One region of the Streptomyces sp. S186 genome, then DNA from elsewhere that is predicted to be linked to it. Evidence: riboswitches for the same ligand, from Rfam matches in the RefSeq annotation. Region 1 holds a riboswitch; each other region holds the start of a gene.
The links. A riboswitch is a leader RNA that binds a small molecule or an ion and turns the genes downstream of it on or off. The one in region 1 is predicted to bind cobalamin.
Positions count from the first base shown of each region.

Region 2: linked by a shared signal. The riboswitch ahead of cobN (cobaltochelatase subunit CobN) and the one ahead of metE (5-methyltetrahydropteroyltriglutamate--homocysteine S-methyltransferase) in region 1 are both predicted to bind cobalamin.
Region 3: linked by a shared signal. The riboswitch ahead of ACRAS8_RS35110 (hypothetical protein) and the one ahead of metE (5-methyltetrahydropteroyltriglutamate--homocysteine S-methyltransferase) in region 1 are both predicted to bind cobalamin.

Region 1 covers NZ_CP193932.1:7,782,880-7,789,831, reverse strand. Annotated here, with positions in the region: gene ACRAS8_RS33975 (sensor histidine kinase) at 1-661, shown strand, start outside; gene ACRAS8_RS33970 (phosphotransferase) at 720-1,646, opposite strand; cobalamin riboswitch at 1,757-1,978, shown strand; gene metE (5-methyltetrahydropteroyltriglutamate--homocysteine S-methyltransferase) at 2,143-4,461, shown strand; gene ACRAS8_RS33960 (TSUP family transporter) at 4,525-5,319, opposite strand; gene ACRAS8_RS33955 (AraC family transcriptional regulator) at 5,414-6,178, shown strand; gene ACRAS8_RS33950 (DUF4190 domain-containing protein) at 6,280-6,952, shown strand, end outside.
Region 2 covers NZ_CP193932.1:4,329,945-4,336,896, reverse strand. Annotated here, with positions in the region: gene cobN (cobaltochelatase subunit CobN) at 1-2,788, opposite strand, end outside; cobalamin riboswitch at 2,823-2,972, opposite strand; gene cobG (precorrin-3B synthase) at 3,058-4,563, shown strand; gene ACRAS8_RS18580 (precorrin-8X methylmutase) at 4,560-5,192, shown strand; gene ACRAS8_RS18575 (precorrin-2 C(20)-methyltransferase) at 5,189-6,760, shown strand; gene ACRAS8_RS18570 (cobalt-precorrin-6A reductase) at 6,775-6,952, opposite strand, start outside.
Region 3 covers NZ_CP193932.1:8,086,777-8,093,728, reverse strand. Annotated here, with positions in the region: gene ACRAS8_RS35125 (ATP-binding protein) at 1-993, shown strand, start outside; gene ACRAS8_RS35120 (hypothetical protein) at 1,735-2,334, shown strand; gene ACRAS8_RS35115 (acyl-CoA thioesterase) at 2,252-2,749, opposite strand; gene ACRAS8_RS35110 (hypothetical protein) at 2,763-3,095, opposite strand; cobalamin riboswitch at 3,265-3,490, opposite strand; gene ACRAS8_RS35105 (3-hydroxybutyryl-CoA dehydrogenase) at 3,651-4,520, opposite strand; gene aceB (malate synthase A) at 4,517-6,112, opposite strand; gene aceA (isocitrate lyase) at 6,244-6,952, opposite strand, start outside.

The DNA.
Region 1 (6,952 bases):
CCGCCGGGAACTGGTTGCCTGGATTTCCCATGACCTGCGCACTCCCCTGGCCGGGTTGCAGGCGATGGCCGAGGCGCTGGAGGACGGCGTGGTGGCGGACCCGCGCGTCTATCACACCCGGATCCGCACCGAGGTCGAGCGGATGGGCACCATGGTCGGCGACCTGTTCGAACTCTCCCGCATCCAGGCCGGGGTCCTGTGCCTGTCCCCGACCCGTATGTCGGTCTACGACCTCGTGGGCGACGCGATCGCCGGCGCCGACGCGCTGGCCAGGGAACACGGCGTACGGCTCGTCGGGGACGGCGTCGAACGGGTGCCGGTCGAGGTCGACGGCCGCGAGATGTCCCGGGTGCTGGCCAATCTGCTGGTCAACGCCATCCGCCGGACCCCTGCCGACGGCACCGTCGCGGTCTCCGCCCGTCGGCGGGACGCCGGTGTGGTGCTGTCCGTCACCGACGGCTGCGGCGGGATCCCCGCGGAGGACCTGCCCCGGGTCTTCGACACCGGCTGGCGCGGCACCGACGCCCGGACCCCGCCCGCCGGCGCGGGCCTGGGCCTGGCCATCGTCCGTGGCATCGTCGAGGCTCACCAGGGCCGCGCGGCGGTGCGCAACGTGCCTGGCGGGTGCCGCTTCGAGGTCCATCTGCCGGCGGCGGGCTGAGCCGCACGGGCCAGGCATCCGCCGGCCGCCCTGATCCGGCTCAGTCGGGGACGGACCCTCAGTCGGGGACGGACAGCTCCTCCCGCAATCCCTCCAGCGCCGTGTGGTCGTCGTCGTTGCCGACGTGGGGCCCGGCGAACCAGTGGGTGTACGCGGCGATCTCGGACAGCCGCCAGTCGAGGGCGAACAGCTCCAGCAGCGCCGGATCGTGCGGCACCTCGGCGCCGGCGGCGAGGAGATCGCCGTAGTCCCGCTCGCGCGGGGCGATGGCCAGCGATTCCCAGTCGACCAGCCGCAGCCCGCAGGGGCCGACGAGTTGGTTGGCGTAGTGCGGCTCGCCGTGGGTCGGCACCCAATGGTCGCGGTGGGCGAGCGCGCTCTCGGCCAGCAGGTGATAGCGCGCCGTCCAGTGCCGGATGGCGTCGACGCGCTCGGCAAGCGCGTGCCGTGCCTCCTCGCCGAGCGGGCCGGTCATCCATGGCCGGGCGGTGCGGGCCCGCACCTCGTCGGCGAACGCAGGGCCGACCTGCGGGGCCCAGACAGGCAGGCCCTTCGGCGGCTCGGTGCCGTGCAACGCGGCCAGGGCGTCGGTGACTTGGCCGAGGTGGGCGGGCTCGCGGGCCTCCGCTTCGGTCGGCGGGTGCCCGTCCAGCCACGGCGTCACGCTCAGGGCGCCGCCCGCGACGGCGACGGTGAACCGGCCGGATCGGTGCGGCAGCGGTGCGCACACCGCAGCCAGTCCGCCGGCGGCCAGCGCGGCGGCCCCCGCATAGGCCGCTTCCAGCGAGGCCGCGGTGTGCCGGGGCGCCAACTGGTCCAGGGTGACGAACAGCGTCGTGCCGCCGCCGGAGATCCGCCAGTGATGGGCGCCGAATCCCCAGGGGAGATAGCCGGCCTCGGTGATCCGCGCGTTCTCGGACAGCCAGTGTCCGGCGACCGTGGCTGCGATGACGTCGTCGCTGAGGGAAGGCGGGCGGGAGCGCATGGCATCGACCCCATCACAGTGCGGTGCCCCGGGCACCCGAATTTCCGCCGGAGGCTGCCGGGTCCTTCCGGATCGTGGACTCGACGCCCCATCGGGCCCCCGCACCCTCTAAGCTGGCCGGTGCAGCTGGTTCGCCCCGTCAAGCCAGGCGGGAGCGTCGTAAGAGGGAACCCGGTGGGAATCCGGGACTGCCCCGCAGCGGTGAGTGGGAACGACCGCCGTCATACGCACTGGACCCGAGGTACGGGTCCGGGAAGCGACGGCCAGTAGGTGTCCTGGTAGGTGAGGACGTGCCCGCGAGTCCGAAGACCTGCCATCTGCCCGTGTGCGAACGACTCGTGCGCGGACATCCCGGTGACCTCGAGGGCGGGTCGGCGTTCATACCAGGCGGACGGTCGTGCCTCGCCGTGCACGCTCACACCGCCCGGTTCGTCGCCCTTCGCGCTCTCGTCCGGTCCCCGGGATCTCAGGGATTCATCTCGCGAAGGAGATCTCCGTGACCACCAAGTCCGCAGTCGCGGCAGCACGGGCCACCGTGTACGGCTACCCCCGCCAGGGCCGCCGCCGGGAACTCAAGAAGGCCGTCGAGGGCTACTGGAAGGGCCGCGTCACCGCGGACGCCCTCCGCGCCGCGGCCGCCGAACTGCGCCGCACCCACTGGCGGCAGCTCGCCGAGGCCGGCATCCACGAGGTGCCGACCGGTGACTTCTCGTACTACGACCACGTCCTCGACACCACCGTCATGGTGGGGGCGATCCCCGCGCGGCACCGCGCCGCCGTGGCGACCGACGCCCTGGACGGCTACTTCGCCATGGCGCGCGGCACGCAGGACGTGGCGCCGCTGGAGATGACCAAGTGGTTCGACACGAACTACCACTACCTGGTGCCGGAACTGGGCCCGGACACCGTGTTCACGGCCGACTCGACCAAGCAGGTCGCGGAGCTGGCCGAGGCGCTCGCGCTCGGCCTCACCGCTCGGCCCGTGCTCGTCGGCCCGGTCACCTACCTCCTGCTCGCCAAGCCCGCGCCGGGCGTGCCCGCGGACTTCGACCCGCTGACCCTGCTGGACCGGCTGCTGCCGGTGTACGCCGAGGTCCTCGCCGATCTGCGGGCGGCCGGCGCCGAGTGGGTGCAGCTCGACGAGCCGGCGCTCGTCCAGGACCGCACGCCCGCCGAACTGAACGCCGCCGAGCGCGCCTACCGCGACCTCGGTGCCCTCACCAACCGCCCGAAGCTGCTGGTCGCCTCGTACTTCGACCGGCTCGGCGCGGCCCTGCCGGTGCTGGCCAAGGCACCCGTGGACGGGCTCGCGCTGGACTTCACCGAGGCCGCCGCCGCCAACCTGGACGACCTCGCCGCCGTCGGCGGACTGCCGGGCAAGCGCCTGGTCGCGGGGGTGGTCAACGGCCGCAACATCTGGGTCAACGACCTGGAGAAGTCGCTGTCCACGCTGGGCACCCTGCTCGGGCTGGCCGACCGGGTCGATGTGTCGGCCTCCTGCTCGCTGCTCCATGTGCCGCTGGACGCGGCGGCCGAGCGGGACATCGAGCCGCAGATCCTGCGCTGGCTGGCCTTCGCACAGCAGAAGACCGCGGAGGCCGTCACCCTCGCCAGGGGCCTCGCCCGGGGCACCGACACGATCGCCGCCGAGCTGGCCGCCAACCGGGCCGATCTGGCCTCCCGTACGGCCTCGCCGATCACCCACGACCCTGCCGTCCGGGCCCGGGCCGCCGCCGTCACGGAGGCCGACACCCGCCGCTCCCAGCCGTACGGCGAGCGGGCCGCCGCCCAGCGCGCGCACCTGGGTCTGCCGCTGCTGCCGACCACGACCATCGGCTCCTTCCCGCAGACCGACGAACTGCGGGCCGCGCGGGCCGATCTGCGCGCGGGCCGGATCGACACGGCCGGCTACGAGGAGCGCATCAGGGCCGAGATCCAGGCGGTGATCTCGTTCCAGGAGAAGGCCGGCCTGGACGTGCTGGTGCACGGCGAGCCCGAACGCAACGACATGGTCCAGTACTTCGCCGAGCAGCTGACCGGCTACCTCGCCACCCAGCACGGCTGGGTGCAGTCCTACGGCACCCGCTACGTCCGCCCGCCGATCCTGGCCGGTGACATCTCCCGCCCGTCGCCGATGACGGTCCGCTGGACGGCGTACGCCCGGTCCCTGACCGGCCGGCCCGTCAAGGGCATGCTCACCGGCCCGGTGACGATGCTCGCCTGGTCCTTCGTCCGCGACGACCAGCCGCTCGGCGACACCGCCCGGCAGGTGGCCCTCGCCCTGCGCGACGAGGTCAACGACCTGGAGGCGGCGGGCACTTCGGTGATCCAGGTGGACGAGCCGGCGCTGCGGGAGACCCTGCCGCTGCGCGCCGCCGACCGCCCGGCCTACCTGGCGTGGGCGACGGAGGCGTTCCGGCTGACCACCGGCGGGGTCCGGCCGGACACCCAGATCCACACCCATATGTGCTACGCCGAGTTCGGTGACATCGTCCGGGCCATCGACGACCTCGACGCCGATGTCATCAGCCTGGAGGCCGCCCGCTCCCATATGCAGGTAGCGCGCGAACTGGCCGCGCACGGCTATCCGCGCGAGGCGGGGCCGGGTGTCTACGACATCCACTCCCCGCGCGTGCCCAGCGCGCAGGAGGCCGCGGCCCTGCTCCGCAGGGGACTTGAGGCCATTCCCGCCGAGCGGCTGTGGGTCAACCCGGACTGCGGTCTGAAGACCCGTGACTGGCCGGAGACCCGCGCCTCCCTGGAGAGCCTGGTCGCCGCCGCCCGTACGGTCCGGGCGGAGCTCTCCGCCTCCTGAACCCCGCGGGTGCGGGCCGGGGAAGGGGCGACCGTGCCCCTTCCCCGGGCACCGTACGCGCGCCTACCCCGACAGCAGCATCGCCACCGCCACCAGTGCGAGCAGGCCGACGTACGCACGGGCGTAGAGGCGGTCCGGGATCCGCGGCGGGCGGCGGCGCAGTACGGCGATGACCGGCAGTGCGCCCAGGAGCAGCGCCGCGGCGGCGCCGACGTCGACGAGGCCGACCAGGTGCACGTGCGCGGCGCTCGCGGGCGGGAGCGCGGCCGCGCCCAGAGAGACCGCGGTGGCCGGGAGGGCGATGGCCACGGTGAGCGGGTTGGCCAGGGCCGTCGCCGTCTGCATGGTGTGCCCGGCTCGCCGCGCCGCGGGCACCGTCATGACGCTGCCGCCCACGCCGAGGAAGGCGGCGATCGCGCCGATGGGCACACCGAGCAGGGACGGTATCGGCCGAGGTACGGCGGGGGTCGTCCCGGCGGGTGCGCGCGGGCGCAGGAAGCCGGGCCGCAGCAGCAGATCGACGAGGGTGAGCGCCAGGTATCCGACGAACGCCCAGCGGACCAGGGCGGCGGGGGCAAGTCGGGTGGCGAGGGCGCCCGTTGCCGCGCCGGCCGCCAGCAGGAGCAGCAGCACACCGCTGCCCCGCAGGGCGCCCAGCACCCGGCGTGGTGTGACGGCCGTGGCGAAGCCCGCGTTCACCACCATCACCAGGGCCGAGGTGGCGGTGGCCACCCGCATCGCGTCCGCGCCGAGCGCGGCGTCCGCCCACACCACCACCGGGACCGCGACGAACCCGCCGCCGAACCCGAACAACACGGTCGTCACCCCGGTGACGAGCCCGATCCCGATCAATGCCATCACGTCCACGGGACCCACTCCACCAGCTCCCCCGATCCGCCCGCATGCGAAGATCGGCATCGTTTCTTCGCATCTCGGCCAGTACAGTGCCTGGGTGAGAAACATCGCCTTGGACGCCGTCGACCACGTCGACCGGGCGGTGCTGCCGATCGGCACCGACTACCCCTCCGGGCATGTGCTGGACTGGCACGAGCACCGGCGCGCACAGTTCCTCTACGGCGCCACCGGCGTGATGGTCGTCGACACCGCCGAGGGCACCTGGACGGTTCCGCCCGAGCGGGCCGTGCTGATTCCGGCCGCCACCCGGCATCGGGTCCGCATGCTGGGCGTGAGCACCCGGAGCCTGTACATCGAGCCGGCGGCGGTCCCCTGGTGGCCGGTCAGCTGCACCGTCGTGGACGTGCCCGCGCTGCTGCGCGAACTGCTGCTGAGCGCCGTGGAGTTCGAGGCCGACTACCGCCTGTCCGGCCGGGAAGGGTGCATCGCCTCGCTGCTCCTGTACGAGATCGCCGCGCGCACCCCGCTGCCGTTCCATGTCGCGATTCCCTCCTCCGGCGATCTGGCGGCGCTCTGCCGCACCTATCTGGCCGCCCCGGACGTGGGCGTCACCAACGCCGCGTGGGCCGGCCGGGCGGCCATGAGCGAGCGGGCCTTCACCCGCCGGTTCCGGGCGGAGACCGGCGAGAGCCCCGCTGTCTGGCGGTCGCGGGCCCGCCTGCTCGCGGCCGTGCCGCTGCTGCGTACGGCGTCCGTCAGCGAGGTCGCCGGCCGCCTCGGCTACGCCTCCCCCGCCGCGTTCACCGCCGCCTTCACCCGCGCCTTCGGCCTGCCGCCGTCCCGCTTCACCACGTCCTCCTAGTGCGGGGCAGGGCAGTGCCGCCCCCCGGTGACCGCGAGAGGTAATAAATACGGAAAATGCTTGGTAATCTTCCTGTTCAGCGACGCGCGTGAAGGATCCGCATGACTACGCCCACCCCACCCGACGGTTCCACGACCGCGGATCGCCAGACACCGGAGCACGACCCGTGGGCTCCGCCGTCGCCCGACGCGGTCGACGTGCCCCGCCCCGCGCCCCCGGCCATGCACGCGCCGACGTATCCGGCCGCGTACCCGCCGGTGCCGGCCGGCCGTCCCACCAACGGCATGGGTATCACCGCCCTGATCCTCGGCCTGGTCGGGGTCGTTCTGGGCCTCTTGATCTTCCTGTTCTGGCTCTCGTGGCTGCCCGCCGTGCTGGCCGTGATCTTCGGCGCGGTGGGGATGAGCCAGGCACGCAAGGGCCGCGCCACCAACAAGTCCATGGCACTCAGCGGTCTCGTCCTGGGCATCGTGGGTGTGCTGCTCGCCGCCGGCAGCGCGGTGTTCACCGTGGTGATGGTCAAGCACGTCGTCGACGACGCACGCACGAAGGTCAAGAAGGAGAAGGCCGCCGAGGCGTCGGCGGCGGCCGAGGAGGAGAAGCGGCATCTCTCCTTCGGTGAGGCGTACACCTTCGGCAACGGTCTGAAGGTCACGATCGCCAAGCCGGCCCCGTTCACCCCGGACGCGTACGCCAACGGGCATGCCAAGGGCAACAAGGCCGTCGAGATCACGGTGACCGTGGTGAACACCGGTTCCCGGCCGGTCGGCGTCG
Region 2 (6,952 bases), 3.5 Mb from region 1:
CGAGCCGGACCGCGTCGTCGAGCAGCCCGATGACGTGCGGGAACGCGTCGCGGAAGAAGCCGCTGATGCGGAGGGTGACATCGATGCGGGGGCGGCCCAGCTCGTCGAGCGGGATGGCCTCCAGGCCGGTCACCCGGCGCGAGGCGTCGTCCCACACGGGGCGGACGCCCAGCAGCGCCAGCGCCTCCGCGACGTCGTCGCCGGAGGTGCGCATCGCGCTGGTGCCCCACAGGGACAGGCCCACCGACTCCGGCCAGTCGCCGTTGTCGTCGCGGTAGCGGCCGAGCAGCGAGTCGGCGAGCGCCTGCCCGGTCTCCCAGGCGAGCCGCGACGGGACGGCCTTGGGGTCGACGGAGTAGAAGTTGCGGCCGGTCGGCAGGACGTTGACCAGGCCGCGCAGCGGCGAGCCGGACGGGCCGGCCGGGACGAAGCCGCCGTTCAGGGCGTGCAGGGCGTGGTCCAGTTCGTCGGTGGTGGCGGCCAGCCGCGGGACGACCTCCCGGGCGGCGAAGTCGAGGATGTCGGCGACCGCCGCCGGGTGGCCCTCGGCGACCCGGGCCGCGGCGGCGGGGTCCCAGTCCGCGTCCTCCATGGCCTGGACGAGGCCGCGGGCGACGGCCTCGGCGTCGTCGGCGGCGGTGCGGGTGGCGGCGGACTCGTCCAGGCCGAGCGCCTCCCGGAGTCCGGGCAGTGCGGCGGTGCCGCCCCAGATCTGCCGGGCGCGCAGGATGGCCAGGACGAGGTTGACCCGGGCCTCGCCGGCCGGGGCGGCGCCCAGCACGTGCAGGCCGTCGCGGATCTGCGCGTCCTTGACCTCGCAGAGCCAGCCGTCGACGTGCAGCAGGAAGTCGTCGAAGCCGTCGTCGTCGGGGCGCTCCTCCAGGCCCAGGTCGTGGTCGAGCTTGGCGGCCTGGATGAGGGTCCAGATCTGCGCGCGGATGGCGGGCAGCTTGGCCGGGTCCATCGAGGAGATCGCGGCGTACTCGTCGAGCAGCTGCTCCAGGCGCGCGATGTCGCCGTAGGAGTCGGCGCGGGCCATCGGCGGGACGAGGTGGTCGACGAGGGTGGCGTGCACCCGGCGCTTGGCCTGGGTGCCCTCGCCCGGGTCGTTGACCAGGAACGGGTAGACGAGCGGGAGGTCGCCGAGCGCCGCGTCCGGGCCGCAGGCGGCGGAGAGCCCGGCGTTCTTGCCGGGCAGCCACTCCAGGTTGCCGTGCTTGCCGAGGTGGACCATGGCGTCGGCGCCGAACCCGCCGTCGGCGGCGGGCGCGGCGATCCAGCGGTAGGCCGCCAAGTAGTGGTGGGACGGCGGCAGATCGGGGTCGTGGTAGATCGCGATCGGGTTCTCGCCGAAGCCCCGCGGCGGCTGGATGAGGATCAGCAGATTGCCGCGGCGCAGGGCGGCCAGCACGATGTCGCCCTCGGGGTTCCGGCTGCGGTCGACGAACATCTCGCCGGGCGGCGGGCCCCAGTGCTCCTCGACGGACTCCCGCAGCTCCTGCGGCAGCGTGGCGTACCAGCGGCGGTAGTCGGCGGCGGGGATGCGGACCGGGTTGCGGGCCAGCTGTTCCTCGGTCAGCCACTCCTGGTCGTGGCCGCCGGCCTCGATGAGGGCGTAGATCAGCTCGTCGCCGTCGCCGGACGCGAGGCCGGGCACCGGTTCGTCGCCGAAGTCGTAGCCCTCGGCCGCCAGGCGGCGCAGCAGCTCGACGGCGCTGGCCGGGGTGTCCAGGCCGACCGCGTTGCCGATCCGGGAGTGCTTGGTGGGGTAGGCGGAGAGCACCAGCGCCAGCCGCTTCTCAGTAGCCGGGATGTGGCGCAGCCGGGCGTGCCGGACGGCGATCCCGGCGACCCGGGCGGCTCGCTCGGCGTCGGCGACGTAGACCGGGAGGCCGTCCTCGTCGATCTCCTTGAAGGAGAACGGCACGGTGATCAGCCGCCCGTCGAACTCCGGCACGGCGATCTGCGAGGCGGCGTCGAGCGGGGAGAGGCCCTCGTCGTTCTCCTCCCAGGCGGCGCGCGACCCGGTCAGGCAGAGCGCCTGGAGGATCGGCACGTCCAGGGCGGCCAGTGCGCCCGCGTCCCAGGACTCGTCGTCGCCGCCCGCGGACGCCTCGGCGGGCCTGGTGCCGCCCGCGGCGAGCACGGTGGTGACGAGGGCGTCGGCCGCGCGCAGCTCCTCGATCAGCTCCGGCTCGGGGGCCCGCAGCGAGGCGACGTACAGCGGCAGCGGACGGCCGCCGGCGCGCTCGATCTGGTCGCACAGGTCGTGGACGAAGCGGGTGTTGCCGCTCATGTGGTGGGCGCGGTAGTAGAGCACCGCCACCGTCGGGCCGGCCGCCTCCGTCGCGGCGCGCTCCAGCGGGCCCCAGGACGGCGCGGCCGCGGGCGGCTCGAAGCCGTGGCCGGTGAGCAGGACGGTGTCGCTGAGGAAGCGGGCCAGCTGGGAGAGGTTGGCCGGGCCGCCGTGCGCGAGGTAGGCGTGTGCCTCGGCGGCGATGCCGACGGGGACCGTGGACGCCTCCATGAGCTGGGCGTCGGGGGCCTGTTCGCCGGTGAGCACGACGACCGGGCGGTGCTGGTCCGCGGCCAGCAGCACGTCCAGGCCGTCCTCCCAGGCGCGGAGGCCGCCGAGGAGGCGGACGACGACGAGGTCGGCGCCCTCCAGCAGGCCGGGGAGTTCGGCGAGGTCGAGGCGGGCGGGGTTGGCGAGCCGGTACGGCACGGGGCCGGTGGCCGCGCGTGCGCTGAGCAGGTCGGTGTCGGAGGTCGACAGCAGCAGAATCACGGCGCAGCCCTTCCTCGGGGTGTCCACGCCCCGGGTGGTCGTATGGACGGCGGGAGTTCCTGGCTCACCCGGCGGTGGCCGGGTTCACAGTGGCGGGACCGCGCCGGATTCTCACCGGGCTTCCTCCCTTGGCGCCGTCGCTGGCGTCCGGCGGGTCAGCCGACCCGCCGACCTGCATAGTAAGGGCTGCCGCCGGACCGCGGGAGCGGGCCTACGCGGCCGTCTCACCCGATCCCCTCGACCCGGTTCCGGGCGCCACCGACGTAGGTATGCTCGCCGCCATGCCGCCCACCCCCGCACCCCGCCCCGACCGGCCCGGACCGCCGGTACGGGACCGCGGTGACGCCTGCCCGGGAGCGCTGCGGCTGCACTCCGCCGCCGACGGCCGGCTGGCCCGAGTGCGGGTGCCCGCCGGGGACTTGACGGTGCGCCAGGCCAGCGCGCTGGCGGACGCCGCGGACCGCCTCGGCGACGGCCGTCTCTCGCTCACCTCCCGCGGCAACGTCGAACTCCGCGGCCTGCCCGACGACTGCGGGCAGGCGCTCGCCGGTCTGCTCGCCGACGCCGGGCTGCTGCCGTCCGTCCGCCATGAGCGGATCCGCAACGTGCTGGCCTCACCGCTGGCCGGACTGGACCGGCACACCCCCTCCGACGTGCGGTTGTGGGCCCGGAGCCTGGACGCACTGCTGTGCGCGAGCGAGCCGGCGACGGCGCTCTCGGGCCGTTTCCTGTTCGTCCTGGACGACGGACGGGGCGATGTGGCGGACCTGGGCGGCGATGTGACCTTGCTCGCAGAATCCGGCCGGCGGGCCCCGGCGGACACCGCGTATCCGCCGGACACCGCGTCCGGGTACGGGGCGCTGCTGCGGGTCGGCGACGAGCGGGCGGTGCTGCGGATCGCGGCGGACGACGTCCCGCGGGCGGCGCTGACGGCCGCGGAGGTCTTCCTGGCCGCCGCCGCGGAGCGCGGCGACGGCGCCTGGCGGGTCCGCGAACTGCCCGCAGCGCGGCCGCTGACCGCCCGGGAGGTGCAGCGCGCGCTGCGGACCGCGGGCATCGCCGCGGAGTACGCGGACGCCGCCGGCCCGCGGCCGGCCGTGCCGTACGCCGATGCCACCGCCCCCGGTGCGGTCGACGGACCCGACGGCCGCCGCGCCGTCGTGGTCCTCGCGCCGCTCGGCCGTCTGTCGGTGGCCCAATGGCGGTTGCTGGCCGGGATCGCCGACGACGACGGTTGCGGCACGCTGCGCCTCACGCCCTGGCGCGGCATCGTCGTCCCCGGCCTGCCCGCCGCCCTGGCCGCCCGGCGGCTGACCGACCTCGCCGCCGCCGGACTGGTCACCGACCCCGACTCCCCCTGGCGCCGGGTCACCGCCTGCACGGGCCTGCCCGGCTGCGCCAAGTCCCGCAGGGACGTGCGGAGCGAGGCGGCGGCCGCGCTCTCCGTGGGCCGGCCCGTCCCGGCGGACGGCTCCGCAGTGCCCGCCAGGCTGCCCGTCCACTGGTCGGGCTGCGAACGGCGCTGCGGCCATCCGCACGGCGCCTGGGTCGATGCGCTGGCGACGCCCGAGGGCTACCGCACCACCGCGGTGGGCCCCAACTCCCCGCCGCCACCGACGGTTTCACGTGAAACATCTCAACTGGCCGCCGTTTCACGTGAAACGGCCTCACCGGCGCCGGTTTCACGTGAAACATTGCCCCCGCCCGGTGCTCCGCCGTCTGCCCCCTCTGCTTCTCCTTCCACCCCTCAACCCACCAACCCGAGGCCCCAGTGACCGCGTTCGACTACGAAAAGGACGGGGCGGCGATCTACCGCCAGTCCTTCGCCACCATCCGCGCCGAGGCGGACCTCTCGGGCCTGCCCGCCGACGTCAGCCGGGTCGCGGTCCGTATGATCCACGCCTGCGGCATGGTCGACCTCGTCCGCGACCTCGCCTTCACCCCGGGGGTGGTGGCCAGTGCCCGCGCCGCGCTGCGCGCCGGTGCGCCGATCCTGTGCGACGCCACCATGGTGGCCAGCGGAGTGACCCGGAAGCGGCTGCCCGCCGACAACGAGGTGCTGTGCACCCTCGGCGACCCGTCCGTCCCGGAGCTGGCCGCGCGGCTGGGCACCACCCGCAGCGCCGCCGCCCTCGAACTGTGGCGGGATCGCATGGAGGGCGCCGTGGTCGCCTTCGGCAACGCCCCCACCGCGCTCTTCCGGTTCCTGGAAATGATCGAGGAAGGCGCGCCGCGCCCTGCCGCGGTCCTCGGTATCCCCGTCGGTTTCATAGGCGCGGCCGAGTCCAAGGACGCGCTGATCGACCACCCGGCGAAGCTGGACCACATCGTGGTGCGCGGGCGGCGCGGCGGCAGTGCCATGGCCGCGGCCGCGATCAACGCCCTGGCGAGCGAGGAAGAGTGAGCGTGAGCGAGCAGCAGGCCAGCAGCGGTGCGGCGGACCAGCCGGCCGCGCCCTCCCCTGAGCGTTCCACCGGCCGCCTCTACGGCGTCGGCCTGGGCCCCGGCGACCCGTCCCTGATGACCGTGCGGGCGGTGGAGATCATCGCCGGGGCCGATGTGGTGGCGTACCACAGCGCCCGGCACGGACGCTCCATCGCGCGGTCCATCGCCGCCGGGCACATCCGCCCGGACCACATCGAGGAAGCCCTCGTCTACCCGGTCACCACCGAGTCGACCGACCACCCCGGCGGCTACCGCGGGGCTCTCGACGAGTTCTACGAGGCGGCGGCGGCGCGGCTAGCCGCCCATCTCGACGCCGGCCGCACCGTCGCGGTGATCTCCGAGGGCGATCCGTTCTTCTACGGCTCCTACCAGCACATGCACAAGCGGCTGGCGCACCGCTACCCGACCGAGGTCGTGCCCGGCGTCACCTCCGTCAGCGCCGCCGCGGCCCGCCTGGGCACCCCGCTCACCGAGGCCGACGAGGTGCTGACGGTCCTCCCCGGCACCCTGCCCGAGGAGGAGCTGACGGCGCGTCTGAGCGCCGCCGACTCCGCGGTCGTGATGAAGCTGGGTCGCACCTTCCCCAGCGTCCGCCGGGCCCTGGAGCGCTCCGGCCGGATGGCGGAGGCCCGCTATGTCGAGCGCGCCACCATGGCCGGGGAGCGCACCGGCGCGCTGGCCGACGTCGACGCCGACACCGTTCCGTACTTCTCCGTCGCGGTCGTGCCGAGCCGCATCGCCTCCTCCGCCGGGGAGCCGGAGCCGGCCGCCGACGAGCGCGGTGAGGTGGTCGTGGTCGGCACCGGGCCGGCCGGTCCGCGCTGGCTCACCCCGGAGTCCCGCGGCGCCCTGGCCGCCGCCGACGACCTCGTCGGCTATACCACGTACCTGGACCGCGTCCCGGTGCGCCCGGGCCAGCGCCGGCACCCCTCGGACAACAAGGTCGAGTCCGAACGCGCCGAGTTCGCCCTGGAGTTGGCGCGCCGCGGCCGCCGGGTCGCCGTGGTCTCCGGCGGTGACCCCGGCATCTTCGCCATGGCCACCGCGGTCCTCGAAGTGGCGTCGGAGGAGCCCTACCGGGCCGTGCCGGTACGCGTCCTGCCGGGCGTCACGGCCGCCAACGCCGCCGCCGCGCGGGCCGGTGCGCCGCTGGGCCACGACTATGCGGTGATCTCGCTCTCCGACCGGCTCAAGCCCTGGGAGGTGATCGCCGAGCGGCTGCGCGCGGCGGCCTCCGCCGACCTGGCGCTGGCGCTCTACAACCCCGGTTCCCGCAGCCGCACCTGGCAGGTCGGCAAGGCCCGGGACGTCCTCCTGGAGCACCGCGCACCGGACACCCCGGTCATGCTCGCCCGCGACATCGGCGGCCCCGAGGAGTCGCTGCGCACCGTCCCGCTCATCGACCTCGATCCCGCCCAGGTCGACATGCGCACGATCCTGCTCGTCGGCTCGTCGCTGACCCGGCGGGTGCGGCGCGACGACGGCACGGAGACGGTCTGGACACCGCGGAGGTACCCGGAACGCTGACCGCTCGCGCGGCGTCAGCCGAGGAGCGCCCGCACCCAGTCCACGGCCGCGCCCGGCTCGTCGGCCACCGGGACGCCCTCGGGGACCGGCGGCCGCTGGACGACCACCACCGGCACCCCGGCCTCCCGCGCGGCGGCCAGCTTGGGGGCGGTCGCCGCGGCGCCGCTGTCCTTGGTCACCAGGACGTCGATG
Region 3 (6,952 bases), 300 kb from region 1:
GAACTCGCCCGGCGCGTCTCCGACGGCCGTCTGGCCACCCAACTCGTCAACGGTCCCAACGGTCCCGTCCTGTGGGCGGCAGCGGGCATCGGCTCGCGCACCCTGTCCGTACGCAGCGACTACAGCCTGGAACGCAACGCCGACGACCGCTTCGCCCGCACCACCATCGCGCTGGCCGCCGGCAGCGCCACCGTCATCTCCCTCGTCGGCCTCCTGCTCGCCAAACCGCTCAGCGCCCGGGTACGCAGGGTCTCGGCGACCGCCCGCACGATCGCCGACGGCCGCCTCGACGCCCGTATCGGACGCATCCGCGGCTCCCGCGAACTCACCGAACTCGCCACATCCGTCGACCAGATGGCCGCCGCCCTCCAGGACCGGCTCCGCGCCGAGCAGCGGTTCGCCGCCGACGTCACCCACGAACTGCGCACCCCCGCTGCCGGCCTGCTCGCCGCCGCCGAGATCCTGCCCGACTCCCACGAGGCCGACCTCGTACGCGACCGGGCCGAGGCGCTGTGCGGCCTGATCGAGGACCTGCTCGAAGTCTCCCGGCTCGACGCAGACGTCGACACCGCCCACCTCGAACCCCACCACCTCACCGAAGTACTCCAGCGGGCCATCGCCTCCACCGCCCTCCCCGCCCGCCTCGACGTGGTGGACGACACCGCCGTACTGACCGAGCCGCGCCGCCTGGAACGCATCGTCGCCAACCTCCTTGCCAACGCCCACCGGCACGGACACCCCCCGGTCACCGTCACCCTCCAACGGGGCACGGTCACCGTCCGGGACCACGGCCCCGGCTACCCGCCCGGCCTGCTCGCCGAAGGGCCCCGCCCCTTTCGTACCGGCGCCCCCGAACGCGGCAAGGGCAGCGGCCTCGGCCTCACCATCGCCCTGGGCCACGCCCACCTCATCAAAGCCCGGCTGACCTTCACCAACGCCCCCGACGGCGGAGCCCAGGCCGTCCTCACACTCCCGCTCGACGCCGAGGGTTGACGGGACCGTCTCCCCGCGCGGTCGCCCCTGCCGAGTCGCTGACCGTGCAACAGCCCCGGCCTGCGCAGACGCGTTGGGCGTTCCGGGATCACCCGCGACGTCGTATCGCCGAACCGGCTGCGACAGTCCGCCTCTTCCCGCTCTCTGAGGTCATCGAAATCCTCGACCTGCTGCGCGCCCTCGGCGTCAGCGAGCGGATGGTGCGCGTCGAACGCACTCCTGGACCAGACTGGTGGCCCTGATATCGAAATCGGTGCAGGAATGGGAAGCGGGCAAGGGAATAGCGCTCGCCGACCCGGAGTTCGGGCGTCTCGCGATTCGAGGTGACGGACGATCAGGCTACCCGGCCGTGACTTGCGAGCGCCCAACTCGGCGCATTAATCGGTCCGTTGTGGCACTCGAATGGCACGCGACCCCAAAAGGGCGAGGCAGCAAACGAACAAGGCCCAGAGTGTCGATCTGGCCTTTGCTCTGGAGCGGGTGACGGGAATCGAACCCGCACTCTGAGCTTGGGAATCAGGGGGCCTTCCGCCGCCCAATGACTTCCTGACCTGAGAAGACGCCCCCTTGCTCCATCTGGGACGAGAGTGGCGCGGCGGCCGGATTTGCCACCGAACAGGCTTGCGCTGCAGCTGAGGGCTCTGCTCGGCGGGTGCGTGCAAGGACGGTTCGAAGTCGGCATTGCTGCCGCAAGTGGTGTGTTGTCCTGCAAGGCTGGGCGGCGTGACGTACGCAGCGACAGTGGATACACAGATCGCGAGCGGCGCTCCGGAGATGGACAAGCTGCAGCGGGTCGGTGCCGGGGCGCTTCTGGAGCAGGGTGTCGACTCGGTCGAGTCGATCGACGGTCCGGACGGTGTGGAAGTGGAGATCGCCGACACGTGGGTGGGCGTCCATCCCGGCGGTGTATCAGTGAAGGTGTTCGTGGACGCGCCGGCGCTGAAGTTCGCCGAGGAGGCGGTCCATGCCCTGGTGGAGGAGCTGCTGGAACGCTCGGAGCTGCTCGCCGACTGGACGGTCGAGCGGTGCGAGGTCGAGCTGCACCCCGACCTCGCGAAGGAGAGCCTGGAGGCGGCCGACGGCCCGGATACCCCGCCGGACCAGATCCTTCGGCCCTGCCTGTGCCGGCGTGGCTCGCTTTTCGGTATGCATGGCAATTGCTGGAGCGCAGGAAAGCGGTCGCGTGTGGCCGACCGTCTACTGCTGCGGCAGTGGCGCGGGGCGGGGGTACCGGAGTCCGGCACCCCCGCCCCGCGGTTCAGCCGGCGGCTGTGCGTCGGTCTGCGCGCAGTGCGCGGCGCCGCACGGCCTGGAGCTGTCGCTGGTGTTCCTCGGCGGTGACCGGTCGCAGCTCGGGTACGGGCCGGGGTGCGCCGTGCTCGTCGATGGCGACGAACGTCAGGTGGGCGGTGGCTACTTCGGCGGTGGGCCCGGAGGCGTTCCACCGCTCGGCGGTGGCGCGCACGCCGACGTCCATGGAGGTGCGTCCCGCGTATTCGACGCTTGCGTGGACGCTCAGCAGGTCGCCTGCATGGACGGGAGTGAGGAAGGTCATCCGGTCGACGGAGACGGTCACGGCGGGTGCGCCGGCGTGCCGTCCGGCGGCGGCCGCGGCGGCGTCGTCGATGAGTTTCATGATGACGCCGCCGTGGATGGTGCCGTACAGGTTGGTGTCGTGCTCGCTCATGATGTGGGCGAGGGTCACCTGTGAGTCGGCCGGGGCCTTGTGGGCCGGGCCGGTGGTGATGCGGTCCATGGTTCGACGGCTTTCAGTTCTTGGTGGAGAGCTGGTGGGGGACGTGCCGGGCTGCCGCGGTCATCCGTTCCATGGCCGGGCGGACCTCGGCCCAGGAGCGGCTCTTCAGACCGCAGTCCGGATTGATCCACAGCCGGTCGCCGGTCGGTCCCTCGCCCGCACCGGCCTCGGCGGGCTGCTGGCAGTTGGTGCTGCGCGGCACGGGCGCGGTCCGATGGAGTTCGGCGGCGCCGACGCGGTCCTGCCAGTAGCCCTCGATCGCGTTCCTCAACTCCCGGCGCGGGCCCTGGCGGGGGTAGCCGTACACGGTGGCGCGTGTCGCCGCGGCCGCGGACTTGGCTGTCACAAGACTCTCCTGCGCGAGCTCTTGGTGGAGCGACCCCGGGACGTGACGAAGGCGCGAAGGACGGCAGGCCGGGCGGGGCACGCCGCCTGTGCCACCGCACACGCTGGTGCCCGCCTGACGACTACGCCGACCCGCCCTCGAAGGTCACCGGGATCTCCGCGTACGCATGGGCGCACGCGGGCAGCGGGCAGGTCTTCGGACTCGCGGGCACGTCCGCCGGTCTCCCGGCGGGCACCTACTGGCCGTCGCTTCCCGGACCCCGTACCTCGGGTCCAGTGCGTATGACGGCGGTCGTTCCCACTCACCGCTGCGGGGCAGTTCCGGATTCCCACCGGGTTCCCTCTTACGACGCGCCTGCCTGGCGGGCAGGGCGCACCAGCTGCACTCGCCACCTTATGGCGAGGTATGACCCGGTTACCACCTTCGGCGTCACGGAGGGCAAATCCCGTTCTGCTGAGGCCACTTGTACGAGGCGCGGGACGACTCCAACCGTCGCCCCGCGCCTCGTCCCACCGCAGCGCGGGTCCTTTGGCCCGGGCGGCACCCCGGGGTCCCTCAACCCCGGTCGTAGGTGTGGAACCCCCGGCCGGTCTTCCGGCCGAGCAGCCCGGCCTCGACCATCCGCTGCAGCAGCGGCGGCGGGGCGTACAGGGGTTCCTTGAACTCTTCGTACAGCGAGCGGGCGATGGAGGCCACGGTGTCCAGTCCGATCAGATCGGCGAGCCGGAGCGGTCCCATCGGGTGGGCGCAGCCCAGCTCCATGCCCTTGTCCACGTCGGCGGCGGTGGCGAAGCCGGACTCCGCCATCCGGACGGCGGACAGGAGGTAGGGGACGAGGAGGGCGTTGACGACGAAGCCGGCCCGGTCCTGAGAGCGGATCACGGTCTTGCCGAGCGCGTCGCGGGCGAACGTCTCCGCCGTCGTGGCCGCTTCGGTGCTGGTGTGCAGCGAGGTGACGATCTCCACCAGTGGCATGACCGGCACGGGGTTGAAGAAGTGCAGGCCGAGGACGCGGTCGGCCCGGCCGGTGGCCATGCCCAGACGCATCACCGGGAGGGAGGAGGTGTTGGTGGCCAGGATGGCCCCCGGGTCTTCGACGATCTTGTCGAGGGCGGTGAAGATCTCTGTCTTGACGTCCGGGTTCTCCACGACGGCTTCGACGACCAGGTGCCGGTCGGCGAGGTCGTCGAGGCTTGTGGTGAACACGAGCCGGGCCAGGGCGTCTTCGGCGGCCTCCCGGTCCGTCTTGCCGCGATGGACGGCGCGTCCCAGCGAGGCGGCGATGCGCTCGCGAGCTTTTCGAGCGGCGGCGGTGTCGACCTCGCACACGACGGTGTCGAGCCCGGCGCGGGCGCAGACCTCGGCGATGCCGGCGCCCATCTGACCGCCGCCGATGACGCCGACGCGCTGGATGCCCGTGGTCATGACTGCTCCGTTCCGTGCCGCACGAGGTGGCGGGTGTAGGCGTCGGTGGTGAAGAAGCCGGGCAGCTCTTGGCCGAGGGCGGTGCGGACGAAGATGTCGCGGGCCTCGTCCGCGTACGCCGCCGGCTTCTCCTTGGCCAGGGCGGCCGTCTCGTCGTCGAGCAGTCGCAGCACCGTGGCGCGGTCGAGGACGCGGTGCCGCAGCCACTGCCAGACCTGGGTCCGGGCGATCTCCGCGGTGGCGGCGTCTTCCATCAGCCCGTGCAGTGCGACCGCGCCGTGGCCGTGCAGCCAGGCGTCGAAGTAGCGCAGTGCGACCGCGATGTTGGTGCGGACGCCGTCCGGGGTGGGCGATCCGCTGATGCGGCGCACGGACAGCAGGTCGGTCGGGGTGACCTCCACGTCGTCACGGGTGCGCTCGATCTGGTGCGGCCGGTCGCCGAGGACACCGTCGAAGACCTCGCGGCAGAGGGGGACAAGTCCGGGGTGGGCAACCCAGGAGCCGTCGAAGCCGTCCTCGGCCTCGCGCTCCTTGTCCAGCCGGACCTTCGCAAGGGCTGCCTCGTTGGCCGCCGTGTCCCGGCTCGGGACATGGGCGGCCATGCCGCCGACGGCGTGGGCACCGCGCTTGTGGCAGGTGTGCACCAGCAGTTCGGTGTAGGCGCGCAGGAACGTGGCGGTCATGGTGACCTTGGCGCGGTCCGGCAGGAGGAAGTCGGTCCGGTGCCCGAAGGTCTTGATCAGGCTGAAGAGGTAGTCCCAGCGGCCCGCGTTGAGTCCGGCGCTGTGCTCGCGGAGTTCGTAGAGGATCTCCTCCATCTCGAAGGCGGCGGTGATCGTCTCGATGAGCACGGTGGCGCGGACGGTGCCGCGAGGGATGCCGAGGAGTTCCTGGGCGAGGACGAAGACGTCGTTCCACAGGCGGGCTTCGTACCGGTTCTCCAGCTTGGGCAGGTAGAAGTACGGGCCCGAGCCTGCGTCGATCTGCCGTTGGGCGCAGTGGAAGAAGTACAGGCCGAAGTCGACCAGGGAGGCCGGGGCCGGCCGGCCGTCGAGGTAGAGGTGTTCCTCGGTGAGGTGCCATCCGCGGGGCCGGACGACGATGGTCGCCAGGTCGCCGCCGAGCCGGTACCGCTTGCCCTCCGGTGTGGTGAAGTCGATCCTGCGCTCGACTGCATCGAGCAGGTTGAGCTGGCCGTCGATGACGTTGTCCCATGTGGGGGAGGTGGCGTCCTCGAAGTCGGCCATCCAGATCCTGGCACCGGAGTTGAGGGCGTTGACCGTCATCCGGCGGTCCGGAGGGCCGGTGATCTCCACCCGTCTGTCCGTCAGTCCCGGCGCAGGCGGTGCGACCCGCCAGTCGGGGTCGGTGCGGACAGCGGAGGTGACGAGGGGGAAGTCGAGCGGGGATCCGGAGGCCAGCCGGGCGGCCTGACGCCTGCGCTCCCTGAGGAGATCCAGACGGCGATCCGCGAAGGCGGCGACGAGCCGGCCGACGAACTCCAGGGCCTCCGGTGTGAGGATCTCCTGATGACGGTCCCGTGGTGCTGCCGCGCGGACCTGGACGCGGTGCGTCGGTGCATGGGTGGGCATAGGGGTCTCCTCGGTGGGAGCGGAGGGAGCGGTGGGAGCGGTGGGGGCCGGGCGAAGCGGAGTCGGCCGGCCCCCAAGCCTGTCTGTGGACTGCCTGGCACACGGAGGGCACGCAGGCGGCCAGAAGCGCTCTAGTGGAACTGCTCTTCCTCGGTGGAGCCGGTCAGCGCGGTGGTCGAGGAGGCGGGATTGACGGCGGTGGAGACCAGGTCGAAGTAGCCGGTGCCGACCTCGCGCTGGTGCTTCACCGCGGTGAAGCCGTGCTGCTGGGCGGCGAACTCGCGCTCCTGCAGGTCGACATAGGCGGTCATGCCGTGATCGGCGTAGCCGCGGGCAAGGTCGAACATGCCGTGGTTGAGGGAGTGGAAGCCGGCCAGGGTGATGAACTGGAAGCGGTAGCCCATCGCGCCCAACTCACGCTGGAACTTGGCGATCTGGTCGTCGTCCAGCGCGGCCTTCCAGTTGAAGGACGGCGAACAGTTGTAGGCCAGCAGCTGGTCCGGGTACTCGGCGTGGACGGCCTCGGCGAACTCCCGTGCCTGGGCGAGATCCGGGGTGCCGGTCTCCATCCACAGCAGGTCGGCGTACGGGGCGTAAGCGAGTCCGCGGGCGATGACCGGGGCCATGCCGTGGTGCACCCGGTAGAAGCCCTCCGCGGTGCGCTCGCCGGTGCAGAAGCGGGCGTCTCGCTCGTCGACGTCGCTGGTCAGCAGGTTCGCGGCCAGCGCGTCCGTACGGGCGACGATGACGGTCGGGACGTCGGCGATGTCCGCGGCGAGGCGGGCCGCGTTGAGAGTGCGGATGTGCTGCGCGGTGGGGACGAGGACCTTGCCGCCCAGG